DNA from 3 places in the Pantoea brenneri genome. Region 2 is predicted to be linked to each of the others. Evidence: predicted binding sites of a transcription regulator. Region 2 holds the regulator's gene; each other region holds the start of a gene.
The links. The regulator PurR, encoded in region 2, represses purine synthesis genes. The targets are predictions, from matches to a motif close to CANGCAAACGTTTGCNTG.

Region 1 (4,183 bases), on a different contig from region 2:
CGGCATGTTCACCTTGAACCAAGGGTTCAAGGGTTACAGCCTACGGCGGCATCTCGGAGATCTCTCTTCTGTAGTTCCCAGCGCGTCCTCTTGTGGTCCCGGTATCTTTCCCCAACTGTCATGTTATAGTTGCTTCAACAGCGACTTATCCGGCGGGGAAACCATGTCTGACTCTTCTCAGCTCCAGCTTCAAGGCCATCGCCAGGCGATTCGCCAGCACGTCCGTCATCTGCGGCACGCACTGACCGATGAGCAGCAGGAACAGGCGGCAGAGCAACTCGCTGAACACGCCCTCAATTACGCCCCGATCACTGCCGCACAAAACGTTGCACTGTTTCTGTCGGTCGATGGCGAACTCAACACCCGCCCGCTGATTGCCCGACTGTGGCAGCAGAAAAAGCAGGTCTTCCTGCCGGTTTTACACCCTTTCTCGCCCGGCAACTTACTGTTTCTGCGCTACTCAACCGAAACCCAACTGGTGCGCAATAAGCTGCGCATTCCCGAGCCGCCGCTGGACATCCGGCAGTTGATTACCCTGGATCAGCTTGATGTGATGATGGTGCCGCTGGTGGCTTTCGACCAGTATGGACAGCGCCTGGGGATGGGTGGCGGTTTTTACGATCGCACCCTGCAAAACTGGCGGCAGCACGGTTTCCTGCCGGTGGGCCTGGCGCACGACTGTCAGCGCGTCGATAGCCTGCCGGTGGCCGACTGGGATGTGCCTTTGCCAGCGATAATGACGCCGTCAAAACTCTGGCAGTGGGAGTAGACGTTTGGAATGAAGGAGGCGCAATGAAGCGCCTGATATTTCTGGCCAAGTCTGTCCGATGAGTGGTGAGATCGGGCCAGCGCAGGGAACACGGCCAGATCGGAAAGACGCAAAAGCTGCCATCCATGACACGCCCGGCCCACGCGATTACGCACCTCATCCCTGAGGTACGCCCGTAGCCGGGCCAACGCGTTGCGTTACCTGCGGTGCAGTTTGCTTAGTAAAGCAGACGGGCGCGGATGGTGCCCGGAATCGCTTTCATCAGCTGTAACGCTTTGTCAGCCAGCTCTGGCTCAGCATCAATATCAATCACCACGTAGCCCATAAATGGCGATGTCTGCAGATACTGCGCCGCAATGTTGATGCCCTGCTCAGCAAAAATCTGGTTGATCGCCGTCAGCACGCCAGGACGGTTTTCATGGATGTGCAGCAGACGGCTGGCGCTGACGCCATGCATCGGCAGTGACACTTCCGGGAAGTTAACCGCTGACAGCGTGGAGCCGTTATCGGAGTATTTCGCCAGCTTACCGGCCACTTCAATACCGATATTCTCCTGCGCTTCTTCCGTCGATCCGCCAATGTGCGGCGTCAGGATCACGTTATCAAACTCACTAAGCGGCGAGATGAACGGATCGCTGTTAGTCGCAGGCTCAACCGGGAAGACGTCGATCGCGGCGCCGCCAACCTGTTTACTGGCCAGCGCCTCGCACAGCGCCGGAATATCCACCACCGTACCGCGTGAGGCGTTAATCAGCAGTGCGCCAGGCTTCATCTGCGCCAGCTGCTCAGCACCGATCATATTCTGGGTGGAGACCGTCTCCGGCACGTGCAGGCTGACCACATCGCTCATGTTAAGCAGATCCGCCATATGGCGTACCTGAGTCGCATTACCCAGCGGCAGTTTGTTTTCGATATCGTAGAAGAAAACGTGCATCCCCAGGCTTTCAGCCAGCACGCCCAGCTGCATGCCGATATGGCCGTAACCGATGATGCCCAGCTTTTTGCCACGCGCTTCAAACGAGCCTTTGGCATTCTTGTTCCAGATACCGCGGTGGGCTTTGGCATTGGCTTCCGGGATGCCGCGCAGCATCAGCAGCATTTCGCCAATCACCAGTTCCGCCACCGAGCGGGTGTTGGAGAACGGGGCGTTAAACACCGGGATACCACGGCTGGCAGCAGCCTGCAGATCAACCTGGTTAGTCCCGATGCAGAAACAGCCGACCGCGACCAGCTTCTCAGCTGCGGCAAAGATCTCTTCGGTGAGTTGGGAGCGGGAACGGATACCAATAAAGTGTGCATCACGGATCGATGCTTTTAACGCGTCGGAGTCCAGCGCGCCCTTGTGGAATTCGATGTTGGTGTAGCCTGCAGCCCGCAGGTTTTCCACCGCGCTCTGATGGACACCTTCCACCAGCAGGAACTTAATCTTGTCTTTTTCCAGTGATACCTTTGCCATTTCCCGACCCTATTCAGAATTCATTGAGGACTGCCATAAGCCAGCCTTCTGTCAAAATATCAAAAAATACGCGTCCGGCAATACAAACGATTGCCTGCCCGACAGCACGGCAAGGCTCAGCAACAGCACATTGCCGTACAAAATCGTGATGTCTGCGATGAAGGGAGAACGAACCCGCTGTGGATGACGCTAATGTGACATAAGTCACCAAATTTCACCCTGGCGAGAAAAGATGTTTTGCGGGCAGAAATAACCGGCGCCGTAATGACGCCGGACAGATCATTTTTTGATGGTTTTAACCCCGTCAGGCCCGCCAATCAGTGCGATATCGGCACCCCGAGCGGCAAAAAGACCGACGGTGACCACGCCGGGCAAGGCGTTAATGGTTTTTTCCAGCGCTATAGGATCGAGAATGCGCAGATTATGCACGTCGAGAATAATGTTGCCGTTATCGGTGACCACGTTCTGACGGTATTCCGGTAATCCTCCGAGTTTAACCAGCTGACGCGCCACGTAGCTGCGCGCCATCGGGATCACTTCAACCGGCAGCGGGAAACGGCCCAGCACGTCGACCTCTTTGGAGGCGTCAGCAATGCAGATAAAGGTTTCAGCCACCGCGGCGACGATTTTCTCACGCGTCAGCGCGGCTCCCCCGCCTTTGATCATCTGCATCTGAGGATTGATCTCATCGGCACCGTCGACGTAAACCGACAGAATGTCGATCTCATTCAGATCGAACACCTGAATCCCCAGGCTTTTCAGCTTCTGGGTTGAGGCGTCGGAACTGGAGACCGCGCCCTCAATCTGATGCCTGACCGTCGCGAGCGCATCAATAAAGTGGGCCGCGGTCGATCCGGTGCCAACGCCGACAACCGTACCAGGCTGCACATAATCGAGTGCAGCCCAGCCTACGGCTTTTTTCAGTTCATCCTGGGTCATGGTATGTTTAAAACCTGTGCGACAACGAAGTGCGCGTAGTATAAAACAAGGCTGACTGAAAATGCTCGGGTGACAGACGCGGATTTATCGCTTTGGAAGCCAGACCACAAAAAACACGCGGTCGCTCACAGGTGACACTTTTGTGGCATAGTAACGTCCACCCTGAAGGAGAGAAAATAACAATGAAACGCCCGGATTATCGTACGCTTCAGGCGCTGGATTCAGTGATTCGTGAACGCGGTTTCGAACGCGCCGCACAGAAATTATGTATCACGCAGTCGGCGGTTTCACAGCGTATCAAGCAGCTGGAGAATCTGTTTGGTCAGCCACTGCTGGTGCGTACCGTCCCGCCTCGCCCGACCGAACAGGGCCAGAAACTGCTGGCGCTGTTGCATCAGGTAGAGCTGCTGGAAGAGGAGTGGCTGGGCGATGAAAACAGCGGTACTACACCGCTGCTGTTGTCGCTGGCGGTCAACGCCGACAGTCTGGCAACCTGGCTGCTGCCTGCGCTGAAAGATGTGCTGGCCGACTCACCGGTACGGCTGAATTTGCAGGTAGAAGATGAAACCCGTACCCAGGAGCGTTTACGCCGTGGTGAAGTGGTCGGTGCCGTGAGTATTCAGCCCCAGCCGTTACCGAGTTGCCTGGTGGATCAACTGGGTGCGCTCGACTATCTGTTCGTCGCATCACGTGACTTTGCCGACCGCTTCTTCCCGAACGGCGTCACCCGTTCTGCCCTGCTGAAAGCGCCTGCCGTGGCGTTTGACCATCTGGATGATATGCATCAGGCGTTTCTGCAGCAAAACTTCGATCTGTCGCCGGGCAGCGTGCCCTGCCATATCGTCAATTCATCGGAAGCTTTTGTGCAGATGGCGCGACAGGGTTCGACCTGCTGTATGATCCCGCACTTGCAGATTGAGCGCGAGCTGGCGAGCGGTGAGCTGATTGATTTGACGCCCGGCCTCTATCAGCGCCGGATGCTCTACTGGCATCGCTTCGCGCCGGAGAGCCGTCTGATG
Region 2 (4,183 bases):
CGCGGCAGAGTGTAAAAGGTGCGTTTGCCGCTGTGAAACGCTAATATTTGCCGGTTGCTGTTAAAAAATTTGAAGGCAGATTATGTGGTCAGAATATGCATTAGAGGTGGTGGATGCGGTGGCGCGCGGTGGCAGCTTCAGCGCCGCGGCGCAGGAGCTGCATCGGGTGCCGTCTGCTATCAGCTATACCGTGCGTCAGCTGGAAACGTGGCTGGCGGTACCGCTGTTTGAGCGCCAGCATCGCGAGGTGGTATTAACCCCCGCTGGCGAGCATTTTGTCCGTGAAGGGCGCAGCGTTATCAAAAAAATGCTCGCCACCCGCCGCCAGTGTCAGCAGCTGGCTAACGGCTGGCGTGGACAGCTGAGTATTGCGGTCGACTGCATCGTCAAGCCGCAGCGCACCCGGCAGTTAGTCAAAGATTTTTACCGCCATTTCCCCGACATGGAGTTGCACATCAGTTATGAAGTGTTTAACGGCGTCTGGGATGCGCTGGCGGATGATCGGGTTGAAGTGGCCATCGGCGCCACTCAGGCGATACCGGTCGGCGGACGCTTTGCCTTTCGCGACATGGGGACGCTCAACTGGCGCTGCGTGGTGGCGAACCACCATCCGCTGACTGGCGTGAGTCAGATTGATGACGACACCCTGCGCAGCTGGCCGTCGCTGGTGCTGGAAGATACCTCACGCGCGCTGCCACGCCGGATGACGTGGACGCTCGACAATCAGCGTCGTCTGGTGGTGCCGGAATGGCAGACCGGCCTGGATTGCGTGCTGGCGGGATTGTGTGTGGCGATGGTGCCGGGGCATCTGGCGCGGCCATTACTGGACAGCGGAGCGCTGGTGGAGCTGACGTTGCCGGTTGCATTTCCGGACAGCCCCTGTTGCGTAAGCTGGGCGGAAGATCGCGCATCACCGGCGACGGGCTGGTTACTCAGCTATCTGGGTGATGCGCAAACGCTTAATCAGGAGTGGTTAAGCGAAGATTAACGGCGATAGTCGCGGAACGGACCGTCAGCCACGGAACGACGTTCAATCAGCGTCGGATGCACTTCGATGGTCTGAGAAACCTCTCGTTTACTGGTGATGCGGTCAAGCAGCATCTCCAGCGCTTTCTCACCCAGTTGTGCTTTTGGCTGATGCACGGTAGTCAGCGCAGGCGCGAAGTAGCGCGCGTTGCGCACATTGTCATATCCGATCACCGAAATGTCCTGCGGCACCCGCAAACCCATCTCATCGGCGGCGCAAATCGCGCCCATCGCCATGATATCACCACCACAGAACACCGCGGTCGGGCGCTGTTTCTGCGACAGGATCTGCTGCATCGCCTGATAGCCTGATTCCGGTTCGAAGTCGCCCTGCACGATCCATTCGGCACGCGGCTGAATGCCGGCTTCTTCCAGCGCCTTGAGGAAACCAGCATGACGTCCACCGCCGGTGTTGCGCTCCATCTGACCGGGAATCGCGCCAATCTCACGGTGACCGCGCTCAATCAGATAACGTCCGGCCAGATAGCCGCCCTGAAACGCATTATCCAGCACCGTGTCGGTGAAGTCGGCGCGTGACTCGCCCCAGTCCATCACCACCATCGGGATATTACGATTTTCTTCCAGCATCTTCAGCAGATCGTCCGGATACTCAGAGCACATCACCAGCAAACCATCGACGCGCTTCTGCGCCATCATGCTGAGATAGGCACGCTGCTTTTGCAGGTCGTTATGCGCATTGCCCAGAATCAGGGTGTAACCTTTGTCGAAGCAGTGATTCTCCACCGCCTCAATAATTTCAGCAAAGTAGGGCGCTTCGCTCGAGGTTGCCAGCAGGCCCAGCGTTTTGGTGTGATTCACTTTCAGGCTGCGCGCTACGGCGCTCGGCGAATAGTGCAGTTCCTGAATCGCCTGCCAGACGGCGTTGCGCGTCTCTTCAGCGACAAAACGCGTTTTGTTGATGACGTGCGAAACGGTGGTCGTTGAGACGCCGGCGCGTTTTGCCACATCTTTAATTGTTGCCATTAAAATCGGACTCCAGGGCTTATCTAACGCAATGATAAGCATAATGTTAAACGTTTGCGTCTGCTCAGGGTTTTCTCCGCAATTATGCAGCTTTTCTGGCCGGTAAACAGGCGTCTGGCGGGTAATGAGCGCCTGAAAAGGAGAGCAAACGGAACCGGGGCTGCGCGCGTTGCGCAACAAAGGCAGGATTCTAACAAGGCTGGACGGATAAAACGAGATTTTTACCGGCCCGTATGGGAAAATGGCTTATCCCTACAAAATGTGTGACTAAGGAGCGGTAAATGAGTACAGATTTGAAACTGGCCCTGATGACTACCGTCGGCTGTCTGCTGATGATTGTCGCCTTTAGCTTTACAGCTGTGCTGCACTAATGAAAAAGCCGGGCATCGCCCGGCTTTTCTCTGTCTGGTTATTCGCGTAGCGAATCCGCTTAACGAATGGTTTTCGGCGTCATCACCCGACGCGCGCCGATGTAGTGGCGCTGCCAGTAATCTTCACCCAGCGCACTGATCTGAATATCTTTGCCGGTGCGTGGCGACTGAATAAATTTGCCGTTGCCGAGATAAACCCCAACGTGATCGGCGGTGCCGCGACCATTAATCCGGAAGAAGACTAAATCGCCTTTCTCCAGCGACTCACGTTTTACCGGCGCGGCGTCGCGCAGGTGGTACATCTCATTGGCGGTACGCGGGATCTTAAATTTAACCAGATCTTTATAGGCGTACCACACCAGACCGCTGCAGTCGAAACCGGTGTGCGGTGAGGTGCCGCCCCACTGATAGGGTTTACCCAGCTGGCCCATCAACTTGGTCATCGCCGTCTCGCGCGCCTTCTGGTAGCGCTGGCGATGTGACTTGCTCATTTTAATGGTGCCGGTGTCACCGCTGTCATTGCTGCTGGCGTCAGCCGTTTTAAGCAGACGCTGATGGCCGTAGCGTTTCTTACTGGCGGTTTTGAGCAGGGTTTTGCTTTTCTTTGCGGGAAGATGACTGGCGGTGAGTTCGCTTTTTTTCTGTTTTTTGAGTTTGAGCTTCTGGACCGGGCTGACGCGTGTTTTCTTCGCCGACGTTTTCAACGGGCGACGCTTGCGGCGCTCATCTTCGCGCGCACTCTTTTTCTCTGCTTTATGCGAACTGACATTCACCGGCGCCTGCGGGGAAGCAGAAGCGATGTTGAAGAACAGTTGCGCAAAGGCAAGGATGAAAAGCGTAATGATTAAACGCATAGTCCGGTTTTAGTTAAGTTGTCAGGGCCACTACGCACCGCGACAAAGTTGGGAAAAATCTGATCCAGGATCAGCGCCGAAGCCATTCTAGTCCAGTTCACCTGAAAACCGTAACGCCTTTTTTTATTAATCTTTCGGCCTCGCCCGTTTGCGCTGAAAATGAGCATTTTCAGCGTCTTATATCTACAAAACTATTGCAAATTATTAATATGTTACTTGTAGTTAATAATCGGGAGTTAACAGGGCCGAAAAGAGGACTTAACAAACATGGCGATTTAATCGGGCAACCCCCAAAATCTCATTTTCAGTCCTGGTGCGAAGTCGCTACAATAAACAAACACGAAGTGACGAATTAAGGAAGGCAATTATGAGTACTGTAGAAAAAATTCAGCGCCAGATCGCAGAAAACCCGATCCTGCTGTACATGAAAGGTTCCCCGAAACTGCCAAGCTGCGGTTTCTCTGCGCAGGCGGTACAGGCGCTGTCAGCCTGCGGTGAGCGTTTTGCTTACGTGGATATTCTGCAGAACCCAGACATTCGTGCAGAGCTGCCGAAATATGCCAACTGGCCAACCTTCCCGCAGCTGTGGATTGATGGCGAACTGGTCGGCGGATGTGACATCATCGTCGAGATGTTCCAGCGCGGTGAACTGCAGTCGCTGATTAAAGAGACCGCAGAGAAGTTTAAAGAAGCGGAATAAAACAAAAAGGCCGACATCGCGTCGGCCTTTTTCATTGCAGATTCTTCAGTCAGCGCTCGCGGCTGCTTCGCCTTCGGCGAAGGGCAGGGGCCAGCCACCCAGCCGTTTCCAGCGATTCACCAGTTCACAGAACAAAATAGCGGTCTGCTGAGTATCATACAGCGCCGAGTGTGCCTGGGTGCTGTCAAACGCCATACCCGCGGCTTTACACGCCTTCGCCAGCACGGTCTGTCCGAGCACCAGTCCGC
Region 3 (4,183 bases), 510 kb from region 2:
TTCGACCGGATAAAGAACTGATGATCGTAGTGATCGAGGCTGTATTCATGATCGCGGCGACGCGGCAGGAACACATGCGGCTGCGCGTCCGGGAAGTTAGCGTCAATCAGCTGGATTTCGCTGGTGGTGGTGCTGAACAGCGCAATCAGGATGAACTGCTTAGAGGTGGTTTTATGCACGCTGAGGTGAAAGGTATCATCCCGCTCTTCATACACCAGCTGGTCGTCGGACTGCGGCGTACCCAGCTCATGCCGCCAAACCTGATAAGAGAGCAGCGTCTGCGGATGTTTCTGGACATAGTAGACGGTGCGGGAGTCGTTGCCCCAGGCGAAGCTGGATGAGGCGTTACTCAGCACTTCGGGATACCAGCTACCGCTCTGCAGATTGCGGAAGCGGATGCCATATTGTCGCCGTGACAGGAAATCTTCGGCCAGCGCCATTACCTGATTATCCGGGCTGATGTGCAGTGCGCCCATGGTATAGAACTCACTGTGGGAGGCACGCTGATTGGCATCAAGCAGCAGCGTCCACTCATCAGTCACCTCGCTGGCAGCGGGCTGGCGATAATAAGCCGGATATTCATTGCCGCTCTGATAGCGACTCTGATAACGATACCCGTTCTTCACATAGGGCACCGAATGGTCTTCCGGCGGCAGACGGTCAATGATCTCCTTCAGCACCCGTTCCTGCAGCGGTTGCTGAGTCGACATAATTTTGCGGCCATAGTTATTTTCAGCCCGCAGGTAATCAAGTACTTCGTTATCTTCACGTTTGTCGTCGCGTAGCCAGTAGTAGTTATCGACGCGCGTTTCACCATGCAGCGTCATCTCATGCGGTATTTTTTTTGCGATGGGTGCTTTCATGACATCCGTCTCCGTGAAAGTAATGATCTGTAAGCGTGGCACCAAAGGCGCAGGAAGCCAAGCATCAGCTGGTACGGAAACAACAAGCTGGCCACCGGAAGTGGCCAGTGAGGATTAACTGGCGGGCAAGCGGGCCTTCTCCGCCACGATATCCTGCTGGATGCCGTCACGGACATCCTGCGGGATTTTAAGCGCGTCGCCGAGCGCCGACAGGTAGCTGCGTTCCATAAAATGGTCGACGTCAATCGCGGCGCAGCTCAGGAAGTAGAGTTCCAGCGCCTCTTCTTCATTCTTGACGCCAGCCGCCAGCCACTGCGGATCGAGCGGGCGGCTCATCGCTTTCTGAATCAGCTGTTCGGCATCTTTGCCATAGCCGGACTGCTGAATATTCTGCTCAATCGCCGCACGTTCCTGATCGTCGATATGACCGTCGCTCTTTGCAGCAAACACCAGCGCAGTCACCAGACGCTCCGCCCGCAAGTCGACCGGCGTCTGCGCCACGCCAAAGTCAGGCTCATCCTGGTGGGTTTCACGCACCCGCTGTTTGTATTTATTCCACAGCAGCGCGCCGGCGGCGGCACCACCGCCAATAATCAGCGCTTTGCCGCCATACTGGGTTAACAGTTTGCGCGACGATTTACTGGAAATCAGCATACCCGCCAGCCCACCTAAGGCACCCGGCGCCAGCATATCGCTTAAGCCGCCCCCGGACTGACTATTACCGCCCTTCTTTGCCAGTACCGACTGAATCTGTTGTAACCAGTTATTCATCTTCCACTCCTGTTTTAGATGGTAGTCAGCCATCCTGACGAAAAAGATGTCAGGAAACGTCAGAGCGGGAAAAGTACGGCAAAACAGCCGCCAGCGGGCAGGAAAGATGAGAACGCAAACGTTTTCGTTTATACTGCGCGCGCATTTTGACTGCTTAGGTGAATTTATGACGACTCTCGGAACAGCGCTGCGCCCTGCGGCCACGCGCGTGATGTTATTAGGTTCAGGTGAACTGGGTAAAGAAGTGGCACTGGAGTGTCAGCGTCTGGGTGTGGAAGTGATTGCTGTCGATCGCTATGCCGATGCCCCGGCGATGCACGTGGCGCATCGCAGCCATGTGATCAACATGCTGGATGGCGACGCGCTGGCCGCGCTGATCGCCCAGGAGAAGCCTGACTTCGTGGTGCCGGAAATCGAAGCCATCGCCACCGATAAACTGGTTGAGCTGGAACAGCAAGGCCAGCGTGTGGTGCCAACCGCACGCGCCGCGCAGCTGACCATGAACCGCGAAGGCATTCGCCGTCTGGCAGCCGAAGAGCTGTCGCTGCCGACCTCCCGTTACCGCTTCGCCGACAGTAAAGCGCGTTTCGATCAGGCTGCCGCAGAGATCGGTTTTCCCTGCATCGTAAAACCGGTGATGAGTTCATCCGGCAAAGGCCAGAGCTTTATCCGCGATGCCAGTCAGCTGGACCGTGCATGGGAATATGCGCAGCAAGGCGGTCGTGCCGGTGCCGGTCGGGTCATCGTCGAAGGGGTGGTGGCGTTTGATTTTGAAATTACCCTGCTGACCATCAGTGCAGTCGATGGCATTCATTTCTGCGCGCCGATTGGTCATCGTCAGGAAGACGGCGATTACCGTGAATCCTGGCAGCCGCAGCAGATGAGCGATCTGGCACTGCAGCGGGCGCAGGCCATTGCGGCTCAGGTGGTGAAGGCGCTGGGCGGCTACGGTCTGTTTGGTGTTGAGCTGTTCATCTGTGGCGATGAGGTGGTGTTCAGCGAAGTGTCGCCGCGTCCGCATGATACCGGTATGGTCACCCTGATTTCGCAGGATCTGTCGGAGTTTGCGCTGCACGTGCGCGCTTTCCTTGGCTTACCGATTGGCGGCATCCGCCAGTATGGCCCTGCTGCATCGGCAGTGATCCTGCCGCAGCTTACCAGCCAGAATGTGCAATTCGTGAATGTCGATGCGGCGCTGGGGGCTGGTCTGCAACTGCGCCTGTTCGGCAAACCGGAGATCAGCGGTCAGCGTCGGTTAGGCGTGGCGCTGGCCAGCGGTGAGACCACCGATCAGGCGATTGCGCGCGCCGTTGCCAGCGCAGCTGCGGTGACGGTCGAGGGATAAAATCACGGCGGTGAGCCCGTGCTCACCGCCTGCTATTACTTCGTCCCTTCCACCGCCTCACGCGCCAGTCGGGTAATCCGATCCCAGTCGCCGGTTTCCAGCGCATCGTTTGGCACCAGCCAAGACCCGCCAATACACAGCACGCTTTTCAGCGCCAGATAGTCACGGTAGTTGGCCGGAGAAATGCCACCGGTCGGACAGAAACGTACCTGCGGGAAAGGTCCGCCAATCGCCTGCAGCGCTTTCACGCCACCGTTGGCTTCCGCCGGGAAGAATTTGAATTCACGCAGGCCGTAATCCATGCCGGTCATCAGTTCAGAAACGGTGCTGATGCCAGGAATTAACGGAACCGGCCCTTCCACGGCGGCTTTCAGTAATGATTCGGTGACGCCGGGGCTGATGATAAACTGCGCGCCCGCATCGGTCACTTCCTGCAACTGCTGTGGATTGATCACCGTACCGGCACCCACAATCGCCTCCGGCACCTCTTTGATCATCGCACGCAGTGCATCCATCGCCACCGGGGTTCGCAGCGTCACTTCCAGCACCCTGACGCCGCCCGCGACCAGCGCTTTGGCCATCGGCACCGCGTGTTCCAGCTTGTTTACTACGATCACCGGCACGACCGGTCCGGTGGTCAGAATCTGTTCGGCACTCGTTTTCCAGTTTTTCATCACTTCCCCTTGCTTGATAACACCGGGATTAGCGGCCCGGTCATGGAGCATCGGCTCCTGCCCTGTAATTGCGCCACTACCATACATGATCCGGTTCCTGAGCGTCTATCGCCTCAAACGATTTTTGAAACGCCAGTTCACTTTTCCAGAATCGCGCCGGACAAAAAAAGGCCCGCACGGTGCGGGCCTTAAACGTTCAGTTATTCAAACTCGTTCCACGAACGACCATCGCGGGTGATCATCGCCACCGAGGCAACCGGGCCCCAGGTGCCGGCCTGATACGGTTTGGAGGAATCGCCATCCGCCGCCCACGCTTCAATGATCGAATCGACATAGGTCCAGGCCGCTTCGACTTCATCACGACGGACAAACAGCGCCTGAATACCGCGCATGCTTTCCAGCAGCAGGCGTTCATACGCATCGGCCAGATGTGACTGGTTGAAGGTTTCGGAGTAGCTCAGATCGAGTTTGGTGGTCTGCAGCTTATGCTTGTGGTCGAGGCCTGGCACTTTGTTCAGGATTTCGATATC

Region 1: serA (phosphoglycerate dehydrogenase) is a predicted target of PurR. The motif match lies at 2,305-2,322, and genes of this name have one in related genera.
Region 3: purT (formate-dependent phosphoribosylglycinamide formyltransferase) is a predicted target of PurR. The motif match lies at 1,746-1,763, and genes of this name have one in related genera.

What each region holds. Positions count from the first base shown of each region.
Region 1 covers NZ_JBCGBG010000007.1:161,849-166,031, forward strand. The annotation lists RNA gene ssrS (6S RNA) at 1-64, shown strand, start outside; gene AABB92_RS20270 (5-formyltetrahydrofolate cyclo-ligase) at 164-769, shown strand; gene serA (phosphoglycerate dehydrogenase) at 987-2,225, opposite strand; gene rpiA (ribose-5-phosphate isomerase RpiA) at 2,505-3,164, opposite strand; gene AABB92_RS20285 (LysR family transcriptional regulator ArgP) at 3,347-4,183, shown strand, end outside.
Region 2 covers NZ_JBCGBG010000001.1:1,347,488-1,351,670, reverse strand. The annotation lists gene punR (DNA-binding transcriptional activator PunR) at 83-988, shown strand; gene purR (HTH-type transcriptional repressor PurR) at 985-2,010, opposite strand; gene cydH (cytochrome bd-I oxidase subunit CydH) at 2,292-2,381, shown strand; gene AABB92_RS06285 (C40 family peptidase) at 2,441-3,235, opposite strand; gene AABB92_RS06280 (Grx4 family monothiol glutaredoxin) at 3,600-3,935, shown strand; gene rnt (ribonuclease T) at 3,981-4,183, opposite strand, start outside.
Region 3 covers NZ_JBCGBG010000001.1:837,769-841,951, reverse strand. The annotation lists gene AABB92_RS03805 (prolyl oligopeptidase family serine peptidase) at 1-863, opposite strand, end outside; gene AABB92_RS03800 (tellurite resistance TerB family protein) at 978-1,634, opposite strand; gene purT (formate-dependent phosphoribosylglycinamide formyltransferase) at 1,801-2,979, shown strand; gene AABB92_RS03790 (bifunctional 4-hydroxy-2-oxoglutarate aldolase/2-dehydro-3-deoxy-phosphogluconate aldolase) at 3,015-3,653, opposite strand; gene zwf (glucose-6-phosphate dehydrogenase) at 3,854-4,183, opposite strand, start outside.